Regions from separate parts of the Paenibacillus sp. FSL E2-0190 genome, predicted to be linked through region 2. Evidence: riboswitches for the same ligand, from Rfam matches in the RefSeq annotation. Region 2 holds a riboswitch; each other region holds the start of a gene.
What was found. Region 2 has a riboswitch for cobalamin ahead of NST25_RS04560 (DUF4430 domain-containing protein). Riboswitches for the same ligand answer to the same signal wherever they lie in the genome.
Positions count from the first base shown of each region.

Region 1: another riboswitch for cobalamin. It lies ahead of NST25_RS03900 (S-layer homology domain-containing protein); the one in region 2 lies ahead of NST25_RS04560 (DUF4430 domain-containing protein).
Region 3: another riboswitch for cobalamin. It lies ahead of NST25_RS02380 (anaerobic ribonucleoside triphosphate reductase); the one in region 2 lies ahead of NST25_RS04560 (DUF4430 domain-containing protein).

Region 1 is NZ_CP150306.1:903,144-908,645, forward strand. It holds gene NST25_RS03895 (cellulase family glycosylhydrolase) at 1-1,631, opposite strand, end outside; cobalamin riboswitch at 1,973-2,174, shown strand; gene NST25_RS03900 (S-layer homology domain-containing protein) at 2,337-5,502, shown strand, end outside.
Region 2 is NZ_CP150306.1:1,070,828-1,076,329, reverse strand. It holds gene NST25_RS04565 (methyl-accepting chemotaxis protein) at 1-21, opposite strand, end outside; gene NST25_RS04560 (DUF4430 domain-containing protein) at 223-2,787, opposite strand; cobalamin riboswitch at 2,957-3,160, opposite strand; gene NST25_RS04555 (glycosyltransferase) at 3,288-5,502, opposite strand, start outside.
Region 3 is NZ_CP150306.1:544,559-550,060, reverse strand. It holds gene NST25_RS02400 (undecaprenyl-diphosphate phosphatase) at 1-184, opposite strand, end outside; gene NST25_RS02395 (hypothetical protein) at 1,002-1,169, opposite strand; tRNA gene NST25_RS02390 (tRNA-Thr) at 1,402-1,473, opposite strand; gene NST25_RS02385 (MTH1187 family thiamine-binding protein) at 1,566-1,874, opposite strand; cobalamin riboswitch at 2,253-2,488, shown strand; gene NST25_RS02380 (anaerobic ribonucleoside triphosphate reductase) at 2,730-4,715, shown strand; gene nrdG (anaerobic ribonucleoside-triphosphate reductase activating protein) at 4,712-5,227, shown strand; gene NST25_RS02370 (ribonucleoside-diphosphate reductase subunit alpha) at 5,283-5,502, shown strand, end outside.

The sequences.
Region 1 (5,502 bases), 170 kb from region 2:
TCGCCGTCTTTAACATCTTTAAAGAACGCGGGAAGCAGCTTGATTTCTTTAGTGTTATAAGAAGGTGAGAAGGTATTGCCGAATTCCTTAAATGGAGTCCAGTCCTGCGGACCTGCATTGCCACCAGCGGTATATACAGCTTCCATTGTGGCAAGCTGGTTACCATTAAAGGTGGTCGGAATGGCAAAGGATTCAGTCGTGCCTTTTGCATCGCTTAATTTAGCTGTGTCATACACAATCACCTTAAGTCTCCACGCAACACCCTTGTTGAATTTCAGAGTCAGCACGGCATTTTCACCGTATTTTTGGGAAGCTGTGAGCTTTTTAAGTTGGCTGGCTTTGAGGATGAGCTCCTCACCATTTAAGGTGTAATCTTTACCTTTGGTCAGATACTTTCCGTTGGCACTAATGGTGGTTAGCTTATTTCCGTTCAGGTTCAGCTTAACCTTGGTATCTTTGATTTGTGCACCTTTTTTTAGGTAGACCAAATCGCTTTCGGTGCTGGAGGAACGCTCCTTCAGACCAGACATTAATACATTGTGGAGTTCAGGATCAGACCACTTATAAGTTTTACGGTTGAAATGCTGCCCGTTATCCCAGAGCATGGAAGTCATTTTCTTTTCTTTCAAATAATAAGTCAGATACTCAAAGAATTTAAGCTTCTCGCCCTGTTCAATCACACCCGTGTCTTTATCGAAACCTAATAAACCAAATTCGCCGACGATGACAGGGATGCCTTTAGCTACAAATGTATTGTAAACGTTATCAAAAGTTTGAGTGATATCGTTTTTTGTATCTTTTTCAAACGTGGTGTAGCCGGCAATGTTCACACTAAAAGGCCAGAAGCCATAGAAGTGAACGGTCGCAATAATATTTGGATCGTTCAGAGCCGTAATCGTCTTATAGAGATGATCCATTCTTGTTTGCGTAGGTGAAGACTCTAATGAAGGTAATACAAGTGGGCGGAGGTCGTTTTTCCCACCGGATTTCCGCACGATTTGATAGAAAGAGTTATTAAGTTCAGTAAGCATTTGCTCCATTTTTGCTTCGTCTGTGCTTCCACCATCGGTGAACCGAGGCTCATTTATGCTCTCGAACATCAGCTTATCGGATTTGTCCTTGAAGCGATCGGCAATTTGAGTCCAGGCTGCATCATAACGCGCCAGCGTTTCATCGTGTTTTTCTTCCATATGGCTTACCCATAGCCAGGAATCATGATGGACATTAATCATGACATAAAGCTTGGCGTCCAGTGCCCAGCCGACAACTTCTTCCACACGGTCGAGGTAGGCCTTTTCTAGGGTATAGTCTGGTGCCGCACCCATGTGAGTATCCCAGGTCACAGGAATCCGAATGCTTTTATAGCCTTGAGCGGCGATCTTTTTAATAAGATCTTGGGTCACACGTGGATTGCCCCAGGAGGTTTCATCCTCACCTGTAGCATCTAAAGTATTGCCAAGGTTCCATCCGGGCTGCATTTCGTCTACATAGGATTGGATCTTACTCTTTGGCGCTGCCTTAGCTTGTTGCTCGTCCTTAGTTGCAGCTGCGGCCATGGATGAGAACAGAGAGAGCAGAAGAGCGGTGACAAGTGTCAATGATAAGAAGGATTTCTGGATTCGCGTAGTCATTGAATTCTCCTTTGTGAGATAAATTTAGGATGCTTGGACCTGGCTTTGACGCTGTACTCGGTGGTTAGATGAACACAAACACCTCCAGTTTTATTTTGTAAACGCTTTCTGAATATACCCTAACATAGAATACACTTAGCGAGTACCTTACTAATTTGTGGTAAATTCATATAAGAATTAGTGATTTAAATTAATTTACCCCACAGTTGGATAAAGAAATTATTTGAATAACCCTACTCGTAGAAATTGGTTATTCAATAGGATTATCTCTAGCTGCCCGTTATACAAAAAAGAAATATAACATGACAAAAGCATATATATTAGATATGATGAAGCATGAAAATTTAAAATTAGAAATAGGTGCCAACTATGAATGTTGCGGAAGTACAATCATAGATTGGTTAAATGGAAAGCGGGTGTGAATCCCGCGCGGTCCCGCCGCTGTGAAAGAGGAGTCCTTGCAAAATGCCACTGGGAAACTGGGAAGGCAGCAAGGGTGATGATACTTGAGCCAGAATATCTGCCTTTTTCTGTTACACCATCAAACTCTACGATCGATAGAGAGGTGCTTGAATAGTGTTTGCCAGCTATTATTGTGGTTCACTATCTTAACCTCTTGACGTTTATGTTGAGTGGTTTTTTTGTGGTTATGAGAAAGTTTATTCTGTTTTTTATCATAGGTATGAAGGGAAGGGTTATGGAAAAATGAAGAAAAATAAGTTTTTAGCGTGGTTACTTATTGTAGCTGTATTTATTACGACATTCTCTACAAGTGTAATCCCGGCTCAAGCAGATGGAGCAAGCTCTACCCTTAAAGGGTATGTATCTGTATCCGTGGAGAAATTCACCTTAGGCCAAGGGTATATTAAGGAACCTATTAAAGTTCCGATTTATGAAGGCGATAATGGCGCATCTTTAATAACACGTGCGCTAGGTGATGGGAATTATAGATATTTAGGAAATATAGATAGTGGTTTTTATTTATCAGAAGTTAAAGATAGTGGCAGAAGCGAAGTCAATATTCCACAATATATTTTAGATATGATTTCAGCCGATGGGAATACAGTCGGCACTAAAGCAGACTCAGAGTGGTTAAGTCAGTTTGACTACACCTCCATGTCGGGTTGGATGTATGCAGTAAATAATGTGTTTCCTCCGTTTGGGATGACCGATTATAAGCCTCAAGACGGTGACATCATTCGAACTCAGTTCACCACTTATGGCTATGGTTCTGATCTTGGCGGCTGGGGGGAAATCCCAGTTCAACTTGCCAATAAGGATGCTTTAACTGCGGAAATCGCCGAGATTAACAGTGCCCCTAATAAAGAAACTATTTTGGACAGACCAGTAGTGCAATCGGCAGTTTATGAAGCCTATTCCGTGCTCGAAAACATGGCAAGCTCTCAAATAAGTGTAGATCATGCGCTTGTCGGTCTTAATAATGCATTAGACATAGAACCCCCTGTTATTACAGTAAGTGGCATACAAGATAAACAGGAAGTATCCAATAAAGAAATAAGCTTCAAAGTAGCTGTCACAGACAATGTATATAGTGACATTACTCCAGAAGTGAAGCTGAATGGAGTTACTTTATCACCTGCAAATGGGGAGTACAAAGCTACTCTGAATTCAGGCAGTAATGCAATTACTGTAACGGCTCTTGACGGAGCTGGAAACAAAACAAATGTAACTTATCAGGTTACTTACAAACTGGAAACTACAGTTGCCGTCAAACAACAGTTAGATAAAAACCTTGCTTATATTTTAAATACTGTAAAGAATCCAACGTTTGGAACAGGCAGCGGAGAATGGTCGATCCTTTCTCTGGCCCGGGCGAACTATACAGTACCTAACGGTTATTACGATCTTTATTACAACAATGTAGCTACGAAAATAGCATCAACCATTAAAGAGGATGGAAAACTCGACGCCAATAAAAGCACAGAGAATTCCAGAGCAATATTAGGACTTACCTCTATCGGAAAAGATATCACAAATGTTGCGGGATATGATCTGAGAAAAGCACTCGCTGATTATCAATATATCCAAAAGCAAGGCAATAATGGTCCGATTTTTGCTCTGATCGCGTTAGATAGCCATAACTATGAGATTCCTGTAGTTGATGGAGTTACAGAACAGACCACAAGAGAAAAACTAGTTCAGTATATTTTAGATAAAGAGGTTAAAAAAGGTACAGCAGAAGCTGGTGGCTGGGCATTAGGCGTAACTAAAGCCGATGTCGATATGACTGCGATGGCGATGCAAGCTCTTGCACCTTATTATGCATCCCGTGATGATGTAAAAGCCGCCGTGGATCGGGCCATCCAATGGCTGTCCGATAACCAAAACAATCAAGGCGGATTTACAAGCTGGGGAAGCACTAGCAGCGAAAGTATCTCGCAGGTAATTGTAGCCTTAACTGGTGTAGGCGTAGATCCGCACACTGACGCTAGATTTGTTAAAAGTGGAAATTCGCTTATTGATGCATTACTTAGCTTTGCTGCACCTGAGGGTGGATTTAAGCATATCCTCACAGGCAAAGTAGACAATATGGCAACGGACCAAGGTACGTATGCACTTGTGTCCTATGATCGTCTGATCAATCATAGCAACCGTCTCTTTGATATGAATGATGTGCAACTGGAACAACCAGAAGAACCGGGGCCTGGGCAACCAGAGGGTCCGAAAGAACTTCCGTTACCTTCTGGGGAGAACCCGAAAGTTGAAATCCCAAATGACGCTAATGATTATATCGTTCCGATCAGCGCTGGAGATAGCAACAAAGAAATCACAGTAGCTATTTCGGAAGAAAATCAATCGAAGGTTAGTGTCAATTTACCAAGTAACAGCGACCTTCCTCAGATAGAGGCCATAAAAGGTAACGTATCTGTAGTCATTCCTAAGGGTGCAAAAGTTACAAGTGGGGATGCCTCTGCGATTGAACTGATTTCAGCTTTAACCGGTGCAGAATCTGCACTAAAAGATAGTGTGAATCAGATTATTCCTGGGGACAAGAAGCTTGATAACATTCTTCAAGCATTTTCCATGGGTAGTAGTGCAAGAGTAGAATTCAGTCAATTTATTACGTTAACCTTTAAGGACCTTAAAGGAAAAGAAGCTGCTTATATTCAAAATGGCACCCCTCATGCCATTCAAAAATTTGCAAGTGATGACTTAGGTTTTGCAAGCGGTAAGTCTGAGTATGCCTATGATAGTGGAAATGACTTAATTGTAAAAACCAATCACTTCACTGACTACATTGCGTATGCTTCCAGTGCAGTACAAACACCTGGCGGCGACGGGGGTAACGGTAATGGTAGCGGAAATGGTGAAGGAAATGGCGGCAGCAATGGTGGCGGAACCACTCCATCGAAACCATATGTAACCCTGTCCGTGGATAAGCTTACAATTAATAAGGGATATGTTGTTCCATCTGTACAGGTAGAGCTACAATCTGGTGACACGGTGTGGTCTGTACTAAAAAGAACATTAGATAGCCGCGGTATCGAATATCGAGATTCTTGGAGCGGTAAATATGGAAGTGTGTATGTAGAATCGATCGCAGGCGACGGTGAATTTGACCATGGCAGCGGCAGTGGATGGATGTATAATGTGAATGGAGTCTATCCTGATTATGGTGCATCTTCATATAAACTAAGTGCCGGGGAAAGAATTCAGTGGCGTTATACTACGAATTTGGGTGTGGATCTAAATGCACCGATACCAACTACAAGCCCTACTCCAACCCCAACGCCTAAGCCTGGTGCTACTCCTGCTCCTGGTGGGGGAGCTAATCCGGAAGCCGGCGTTGATCCAAATGTGAGTCCATCTCCAACAGTGACTCCTAAGGATCCTAACCAGACAAATGATA
Region 2 (5,502 bases):
TTTCACTTTCAAATTTTTCATCTACACTCCGCCTTCACATTATCTTATGATCTATCTATTTTTATCGGTCGGAAGGGCTAAGAGTTTGATGATTTTTTAAATATTGTGTCGAATAAAAGTATATATTGTCATAAAACGACTTTCCTCAAATATAAAAAGGACGGGCACCCGATCCGCTATTACTCCGAATCCCTGTGCCCGCCTACTCAAACTTCCTCTTCCTTATTCTCCAGAGGTATAGTACCAGTACAAAGTATCACCGTTCTGCAAAATATAACTGTCTGCACTGATGCTTGGATCCGCATCCCGGTTCGTTTTATACTTCCATCCGCTGCTTGGGCCTCCATCAAATTCAGCCAACCCGTCAATAGATTTCACGTAGATGCTTCCAGCGTTGCCGGATGATACTACCTTAGTCCCTAATTGACTGACTAGTAAGCTATAAGCCGTTTCGCCCTCTTTTAGAGCTACTGTTGTACTGGCTAGGATGGTTCCTTTCCGGCTATCTCCAATCACTGAGAGGGTAGCGGTAGCTTTTGCTGGAGCAATAACAGACGATCCGACAGTCAGAGACTGAGTATAACGCGCTACGCTCGGTACGCTGTCTTTAGCATAACCGGTAACAGTCAGTGTATAGCTATTTGCCGGGAGACCCCCATCAACAACAGCTACACCTTGTTCATTCGTGATTACCTTCTTATCACCAATCGAAACCTGCACACCTGCAGCTGGTGAGGTAACCGGATCAGAAGTGAAGCTGTCCTGATTCCACACCCACTTTTTCTGTGAAACCTTTACAGTAAAAGCTTCATTAGCTTTTGGCTGTGATGGGGTAAGCACCACAGCATCTACAACCTGTGTATTTTCTCCTGCATAATAGACAAGCACACGATCGGATTCCTGTAGTTCGAACGCATCCATACCCACACTTGGATATATCCACTCCCCGCCGCGTGATACCACGAAGCTCCACCATCCGTCGTAAGTACCTTGCGAAACTCCATGGATACCTGATACAAAGTTGCCATAAGACGATTTGGTGATATCTACTTTAAAATCATCGGTAGACCCTAGTTGTTGCAATGCTTCAAGGGCATTGGAGGCTTTTAAAGTCCCCTCACTAATCAACCCTTCCGGGCCTTCAACGGTAAGCGAAGCTGTTACATTCTTAGAAATCACCTTTAGAGCTTTTGTATATTTAGCAATCGTTGGGGCTTTGCCTTCACGGTAGCCAGTTACAGTCAGTGTATAGTCACCTGCGGGCAGATTTCCTGAGAATACGGCCTCACCTTTAGCATTCGTCGTTACCTTGTGAGCTCCAATTTGGACCTGAACACCCGCAGCTTTTGCAGTTACAGGAGAGGAAGTATTCGTAGCAGCGTCCCATTTCCACGTCTTACTAGTTACAGTGACGGTAAAAGAATCGCCCTCTTTAAGATTTGCTTTGGAAAGCGTAACGGAATCCACAAGCTTAGTGTCGTCTCCGGCATAATAAACCAGTACCTGATCTGAATCTTTAAGTACAAAATCACTCATGCCTACATCGGGATTAATCCATTTTCCGTCACGCGATACAACATACATCCATCCGTCATAACCACCAAAGCTTCCAGCAGCAATATTTCCGATGCCAGTCACATAACTGCCCGAAGGATTCGTGATCGGCAAGTTCGTTTGAAGCGCCAGCTTCTCTAACGCTCCAAGTGCGTTGCCAGCATAGGCGTACCCTTGTGCCAACGTGGCCTGTGGTCCCTCAATCGTTACTGGAGCGTAGATGAGTGAGCTCTGAATGGAGGATTTGGAAAAATCGTATAGCTTACTGTTGCTTCCTTTATACAGCAAATTATAGGCAACCAGCGCCTGAAGCCCTTGCTCTGTCGCCAGAGTATTACTGCTTCCACCACGGCTATGGGTGAAGCTACCATCAGCTAGACGATAGCTGAGCAGGTTCTCCATTAGATCCACTTTGTTTTTGGTGTATTCTAATCCACTAGGATCAACTCCGAAGGATGTGAGTCCAAGGATTGCTTGTGCGCTACTTTCAGCACTGTCACCGTAACCCCCATGGCTATCTTGAGCTGCAGATAACCAAGCTACGGCTTGTAGCCCTGCTAAGTAGGCTTCGGGATTATTTTTATGTGCCGCCAGAGCCGTCAAGGTTATCGCTGTCATATCAGGCTCACTTGCGCCTGAGGTTAGTGCAAAGCCCCCATCCGGATTCTGTTTGGAGAGAATCTCCGTAAGGAGCTTATCCGCCGTCCATTTCGCGTCACTTGGGATATTATATTTACCAGAATCCAGCGCAAGTAAAGCATATACCGGATTATTAAGCGTCTGTTCACTGAGCTTGCTATTATTATAAATTTTCTCAATCAGATTATAGCCAGGAGTCGTTCCGTTACCAGCAAAGCTAGTAGGATCTGCACCAATCGCTCTCACTGCGAGCACGATTCGAGCATAATCGGTTACATTGGTGAAATCGCCAGCTGCATCCTTTACTTTTTTCTCAAGCTCTGAAAGGTAACTAGCCGGCAGCTTGTACCCTCCTTGCGCTAATCCAATGGCTTGCCAATCCGATTGCACGCCACCTTTCAAGAGATATTCTGCAGCCGCATAAGTCGCATCCGCAACATTAATCCGCTCCGCAGCAGTTGCCTCCAGACCGGCGCCAGCGCTCGCTTCTGCAAATATTTGTCCTGCCGGAGCAAGAGATGTTCCTAGAATTGAAATGACCATGAATAAGGCCAGCCCAAGTGCTACAAACTTGGAAGACATGATTTTCTTCATTGTTTAACCTCTTTCTGTATAAGAATGGGTACTGCCGGGAATAAGATGCATAACATAAAGACCGCCCCTTTGGAGGGCGGTCAGGGAAGATTACAAATCGAGGCTGCGGCGCTTGCTTCCTGCCAACAGTCCATCTGTATATGTTCCACATTCTTACCCCACGAAGAATAGAAACGCTCACGAAAAAGGCAGGTCTCCTGGCTAATGCTTCATCGCTGTTCTTCACCTTCCCACCCTACCTTCGGGGCAGTGGTTTATAGAAGAAACGCTCCGCACATACAGTGGCGGGACCGCGCCGGACTCTTGCACCGGACTTCCCTTTTAAGCAGACGACTAGATTGATAGAGTCTGCACCTTTTCCAGTATGTAGTATCTTATTTTGACATCCATAATCATATCTATTAATACATAGCATGTCTATAGAAAAGCTTAGTATGGGCAGCAAAAAAATGAACAGCAATACGCCACCTTCCGGTAGTTATTGCTGTTCAGAAAGCTTGTTATTCGACTGTTCCATCCGGACTTGCAGTCGGGGAGGGTTCAGCACTTGAATCAGAAGCTGGTGGAATATTAGGGTCGGGATCTACGATCAATGTAAATCTTCCGGCTTTGATCATACTTTTCTCTAGAATTGTCGCTCCAGGCTCCAATGTAACCTCAACCTGATAGGAAGGTTGTTCACCTTCAGTCACAGCTGTTGCGGAAGGCAACCCAGTGCTGTCCTCAGTATTAGAGGAAGGCGTAGGAGACGGAGATGCATCAGCTACAGCATTAGTAGCATCTGCACCTTCTGCTGTTCCTCCAGTAGTGCCAGCGGCATCTGACTCGTCAGCAGCGTTTCCCTCATCCGTCCCATCCGTTGACGGCACTGGACAAGTCCCATTTGTAGCAGCGACCTTAAAGCTTTTATCTATCTCTGTAGACGAAGACATTAAACTAATCTCAGTCGGTTGAAACTGCACACAGTCATCTGCACTTGCGAAGGTGAACACCAATATGCTGCTCCCCTTATCTCCTTCGACGCTCTGATCCTTCAAGTATACTGAAGCTGGAGGCAGCATATTGCCTGCACTCTGAACAGGGGTCGGCTCAGGGCTTGTCCCCGGCAGAGCCGTCTTCGTATCATCCGGACGCAGCATACTGAATACGATAATTGCAATAATCACCAGAATACCCGTAATGGAGCCGGAGATTAAGAGTCGAAATCGGCTGCGGCTGATCCAGCGCGCCAGCGGGGAAGCCAGTTGGGAACGGGCTTCATTGTACACATTTTGCAGAGCAGGCCGAGCTGCCGCGACATAGTTCTTTCGGAATTCCCGATTCTTGAACGCTTCACGATCACTGCTCAGGAAATACTTCAGAATCGCCTTACGGTAACCCGGTTGCAGCTTTTTATTCGAAACCGTAAATAAAGGATTGCCTTGCGACCAAGCAAAAAACCGATAGATGATTTCTTTGTCGGAACCGGCTTTACGCTTTAACAGCTCCAGAAGCGCATCGTAATCCAGCGGACCCCCTTCACGCTGAGTTGTGTAGTAAAAGGCTAGCGGAAGCCGTTCAAAGGGTTCCAGAACACGCGCCTCTTTTAGCAAACGACGACCCAGTAGCTGCACATCGTCTAGTTCCTGCGGAGACAATCCTGTAAAAATCTCCTCATTCGGCTTCTCTTCACCAAACCAGCGGTAAGCGGCACGCAGCGCATTCTCTTTCTGCTTGCTAATCCTATCCAGTGGCGGCTGCCAATCGACAACATTACCATACCGTAAAAAAACTACCTCCAGAAGCTCCTCCTGCGTCATATCAGAAAGCGATAAGCGGTTCAGTAAGAATCTATCTGCTGAAGCAGCAAGATCCTGCATTAGGGAGAGTGCCTTAGGAGCAACTCCTGTTCCTTTGCGGCGATCTTTTTCTGCCTTATCTACAATTTCATGAATTTCCGCCACAGAAGCCACCGGATCATGCTCCAGCTGGAGCTTTTCTAGCAAATAATCCTTCACAGCATTTTGAGCAAAAGACTGCTCTAACGCCACTGGCAGGAACCGCCCCCAATGGAGCACAAAGCTCAGAATATCCGCAGATCTGGACGCCGCAGCTAGTCTTGATTCCATATAAGGCTCAAGTAGCTGCTTACGGAAATAAGTTTCAGACATCACGCGCTGGAAGTAAGCTGCACTTAACTCATCATTACTCTCAATGATCCCGTAAGCAGCACTCAAAATATCCTTGCGGCCCGCTTCCACACTATGAAGCATCCCATTGATGAAATAATCCACGATTCTGACCCTGTAATTGTGATCCTTAAGTACAAAATACTCTTTAAAGCATTCCATAATCGCCGGATCTGGCACATTTCTTTGCCGAATCAGATCAAATTCCCGGTCAAACCGTTCTAAGAAAATATCATTCAAGCGGATTCTAGAATGAATTGCACCGTCTGGTTTAAGGTAAGAAAGCAAACCACTTAGCACCGCACTCTTGTTTTCCGTATATAAATGCTCGTTCCCTTGCTCAATCTCATAAAATATAGCCAGCTCATTATAGAAAGAAAGGGATAGCTTGTGCTCAGGACTCTCTCCACGGAGAATCTGATCGGCGAAGCTTACGAAGTCGTTAATATCTCCTGGATTCAGCAGTAATAGCTTCCACACCAAATCAGCATAAAGCTGGCGGGTCTCGCCAAAATCGACATTCCCCATCCGTCCGGAAGCCAAATCA
Region 3 (5,502 bases), 530 kb from region 2:
AATAAAGAATTAAAACTGCCATCACTGCACCCAACTGAATAACAATTTTAAAAGTTATTGCAGCATCTCCCTCAAAGCTAAGCAAATCGCCTGCTAGAATAAGATGTCCAGTAGATGATACTGGTAAAAATTCAGTTAAGCCCTCTATTATGCCAAGTATTATTGCTTTAATTACATCAGTCATCAGTGCATTGTCCCCTTTCGGAAATAAAATCATTTAATTTCCAGTATAAGGGAGACAAGTAAACTTCCCCATCGATTAACCTAACAATATTCAATTCAGAATGACATAATTGTCACATTGCTCATTATTCCAGTCTTAAGTAACTCCTTTATTAAACTATCCTTTCCCGTTAGCATAACAACAGTATCAAACATTAAATTCAACCTGTATCAATAAAAAATCCGTTAACCTTCTGAACTTGCTGCCCGTTATTTGGATAATCAATTTCAGAGCATGCAGCAGATATGAACACCGAAACGTAACTTCCATTTGATCATTCTGCAGCCGCGTGCGTGGAGCCTCAATGACCATCATGATTCCAAAGCGCTGAGAAACCACACAGAACCGCCACCCCGACCAAGAATTGGGGGTCCTTTTTTTGGCAAAACACAAAATATTAAGTATAATGTTATTGTCGAAACGCTAAGGCGTCTGTACAGGATGGCTACCTGGCACTGATGATGGCAGGCCAAGCGCTTTATAAAGTTTTCTTTATGTGTATTTATACTTTAGGAGCGTGGTTATCTATGAAAATTAATATTACCGCACATTTTAACATTGATATTACTTTATCTCTTCATCTGTTAGCCGTAGCCAGTCTTGCTTATGAACTCAGTTCACTGACGAGCTCGTGAAATTCGAGCGAAAAGTATCTGTACTAAGACACCTTGTGGTGTCTTTTTTATTTTTATAGTAATTACCATCTAACCGATCTGCCCCCGCAAGAGAAAGGCAGCTTATGCTGCTCCTCCTCCACCATTCTTCATTCTGATTGCTGTCAGCTTGCGCCACACCTTCCATCTGCTCGACAGTGACCACTAGTCATACCGTTTTCATTAGCGATTTCGCGCCATGTCTTATCTTCCTTGATACGTTTCTCCAGAAGAACAGGGAACGGCAGGGGCTGTCCATCATATTCGACTTCAGGAAAGATTAGGCCATTCATCAATAAATATCACCCTGGATACTTATTCACATGTTCTCCCCAACTTGCAGGAAGCTGTGCCCCGATGTATCGGAGATTCTATTCTAGGAACCCGAAAAGAAGTGGAGAAAATTGACGAGACACCCACTTTACTCGACTAAAGGTTAGAAGAATGTTAGAAGTTGATGCTTGTACAAAAAAAGGCGCAGTTCCAAAAACCCGGGAACACGCGCCACTATCGACTTTGTAAGGATGCTGGTGAAGGGAATTGAACCCCCGGCCTACGCATTACGAGTGCGTTGCTCTACCCCTGAGCTACACCAGCTTAACGCTGTTTTTCTGCCAAACAAAAAATATTATACAACTTTCAGCCAGAAACGCAAGCCTATTCTCCCTGTTTTCCGCCCTTCTAAACTGCTAATCCACCTGTAGCTTACGCTCCACAGACTCTAACTTTCCACGGCTAGTAGAGGGTTTATCGCGGCGGTCGTCTATTTTAAGTGAGGTAGAGACACGTTCTGCACCTGCGGAAAAAGGAGACTCATGCAAAGCTTCTACCGCGGCAAAAATGCGTTGCAGAGGCCCTTCGATGATCGTCCCCATGGACGTAAGTTCATAAGTAATCCCTTCTACTGTCTTCAGCACCCGCTGCATATCCGCAACATAGCTGCTAAGACTGGTACTGCCTGTTCCAATTGGAATAACTGTAACTTCAGCAATAGGCATGAGAATACCTCCTCGAAATTTTATAGTAGCTGTCTCCTTCCATTGTAACAATTCCACCGCTCTGTCACAAACTAAGCAAGATTATCCTCCCTTATCTCTTCTATTTCTTCTGATTACTCCAAAATATGACTTTGGGCTAAGGGTATTTTCTCATGAGCAAATTCTAGGGTCATCTGCACTATATTTATGGACTCTTTGTGGCATCTTTTCGGACAATTTATGAATCATTTCGCATCTCCCTGTGGATCAATTGTGGATTACTTATGGACAGCCTGTGGATCATTTGTGGAGTACTTTTAAAGAACCCGCTCCCCGCGCGGGTTTTCTAAAAAACTGTTTACAAACACAACATCTTGGGTTATTTTTATCTAACGACAACAAAATATAGTGGAGACAGGCGCTTTGATCCTTAACCGGATTTAGAGCTTAATAGGGAAGCGCGGTGAGAATCCGCTGCGGTCCCGCCACTGTAACCGGATGGCCTTCTTAAGCTTCTGGGAAGCTTGAGAATCCACATCTCCCGGCAAATGCCACTGAGGGTTAGGAACACCCTTGGGAAGGCGCCGAGAGATCCCACGGAAGCCAGGAGACCTACCTGTTTCGACGACACCAACTATTGATGCCTGCGAGGAACAGGGATGGTGTCCGCATGCGGTCATCTACGTAGAGACCTCTGCAAATATCCGTGTGGATATTTACATAACGCATCGGGCATTTTCTGCCATCCTCGGGTAGGGGATGCTTTTTTTATGTAATCTGAACAAATATACGACTGCTTATAGCAGTCCAACTTCTTATGGATATATGGATTTGATGATAGATGTTTTTCTTTTATACTGAGAGGAGAGCTGTACAATGACGTTGTTGGAGAGACAATTTAATGGAGTAGAAAATGCACGGGAAGTTCTTTTAGAAGAGCTCATTGATTTAGGCCGGGATATTATCGACAGTCGGGATATGGACCTATTGCGCGAGAATGCCAATTTGAATGGAGAGAGTTTCTCCGGTAAAATGAGCAAGTTCGGCAGTGAATATTCAAAATGGTACGCCCGCAATTTTACGATGCCGCCACAGCTAGTGCAGGCTATTGATGACAATGTCGTCTATGTGCATGATCTGGATCAATACGCGATTGGAACGACGAACTGTATTTTTATCCCGTTTGATAAACTTCTCCGTGAAGGTTTCAATACCGGCAACGGCAGCGTTCGTCCTCCGAACTCAATAATGACAGCTATGTCTCTGGTAGCGATTATTTTCCAATCCCAGCAAAATGCTCAATATGGTGGTGTATCCGCCAATAAACTCGATTACGATCTGGCACCTTATGTAACCAAATCCTTCGCCAAGCTGTTCCGCAAGGGTCTGGATTATTTTGAAGAAGGACAAGCTGACGAATCTTTGGGCGAGATTACGATGAGCCGGACCGATCTGGCGGAGTCATATCCAAGAGCGTTCCGTTTTGCACTAAAGGAAACCGAAATCGAAACCCTGCAAGCGGCTGAAAGTATGGTACATAATCTGAATACCATGTCCAGCCGATCCGGTGGACAAATACCGTTTACCAGCATCAACTACGGTACTTGTACTTCACCAGAAGGTCAGCTTGTGATCAGTTCTCTGCTAACCGCAACTATGAACGGACTTGGCAGCGGAGAAACACCAGTGTTCCCGATTCAAATCTTCAAATGCAAGCAAGGAATCAATCAACAGCAAGGCGATCCTAACTATGAACTGTTCCTAAAAGCAGCTGAATGTTCTGCGCGCAGACTATATCCAAACTTCGCTAATCTGGACGCTCCGCTCAACTTGCAGTATTATGATTCAAGTGATCCTGATACGGAGTTCGCTACAATGGGCTGCCGAACCCGAGTGCTCGGTGACCGTTTTGGGCGTAATCATTGCTCTGGGAAGGGCAACCTTTCCTTTAATACACTAAATCTGGTTCGGCTAGGTCTGGCACACGGCACAGTAACAGGCAGACGTACCGTCGCAGATGAAGCTGGCTTCTATGAAGATCTAAATCATTATATGGATATTGCGCTGGAAGGACTTCTCCATCGCTTCCACATCCAAACCGCACAAAAAGCTAAAGCTTCCGATTTCATGATGCGAGAAGGCGTTTGGGAAGGCGGCGAACATCTTGCACCCGATGACACTGTAGGCGATCTGCTGAAGCATGGCAGTCTGTCTCTTGGCTTCATCGGTATGGCGGAATGTATGAAAGCTATGTACGGCAAACACCATGGCGAGGATATGGAAGTTCATGCCAAGGCGCTGGCTATCGTGCGTCATATGCGGGACTATTGCGATCGGAAAAGTGAGGAACTGGATCTTAACATCACCCTGTTCGCAACTCCAGCAGAAGGTTTGTCCGGTAAATTCACCAAAGTTGACCGCAAGGTACTGGGTTCCATTCCGGGCGTAACCGACCGTGAATATTATACGAACTCTTTTCACATCCCTGTATACTTCGATCTGGGTGCTGCTCAGAAGATCAGCTTGGAAGCTCCTTTCCATGAATACTGCAATGCCGGGGCTATTTCTTATGTCGAATTAAACGGCAATGCCCGCAACAACCCATCGGCTTTTATCAAAATCATTAAATATGCGCTCGAACAACAGGTCAGTTATTTCAGCATTAACCATCCGATTGACCGCTGCTCCAGCTGTGGATACGAAGGCGTAATTGGGACAAACTGTCCTTCCTGCAACGCAAATGAGAATGACGTGCACATCCGCCGTTTGCGCAGAGTTACAGGTTATTTAACCGGCGACTATCAGACCCGCTTTAATGCCGCCAAACAAGCTGAAGTTCGGGATCGCGTTAAGCATCTATGAATATTTGCGGTTACTATCCGGAGTCGATTAACGAGGGAGAGGGCATGCGGGCCGTCCTCTTTCTCAGCGGCTGCCGCCATCGTTGCCCGGGATGTTTTAATCCCGAGACATGGAACTTTAAATATGGAGAAGTCTTCACCTTAGAACGACAACATGAAATCATTGCAGAAATCGCCGCTAACCCTTTGCTGGATGGTCTGACACTGGCAGGCGGCGATCCTTTTTTCTCAGCAGAAGAGTTGCTGGGGTTCATTCATGAGCTTCGCACTGTACTGCCAGGGTTCTCAATCTGGATTTACAGTGGTTATACGTACGAAGAACTTACAGCCCTTCCCGGTACGCCGGAGTGGAATCTACTTAAACAGTGTCAGGTGTTAATAGATGGAAGATTTGTAGAAGAACTGAAAGATACTACGCTTCTCTACCGGGGAAGCTCCAACCAACGCATTATCGACATTCCGGCCAGCATGAACGGCTCGGAGGTCTTTCTGTGGCAGCCTGCTGCGCTATAATATATCAATTTTTGATATTGAAAATTAATTTGAAATAAGAAGGGATGAACTAACCATGCCGCAATTCGTAGTAAAACCGGATAATCGCCAACTGGCTTTTGATGAGAACCGTCTTTCCGTCTACGCTGACCGTATTCTGGAAGGTCTCGATCAACTAAATAAAGAAACTTTGCTGCGTGGAGTGAATTCCAAACTGCGTCGTGACTCGGTAAGCGGAGAAGAAATCAGCAACGCCTTCACCATGAGCGCTCTAGAGCTTGTAACAAAAGAAGAGC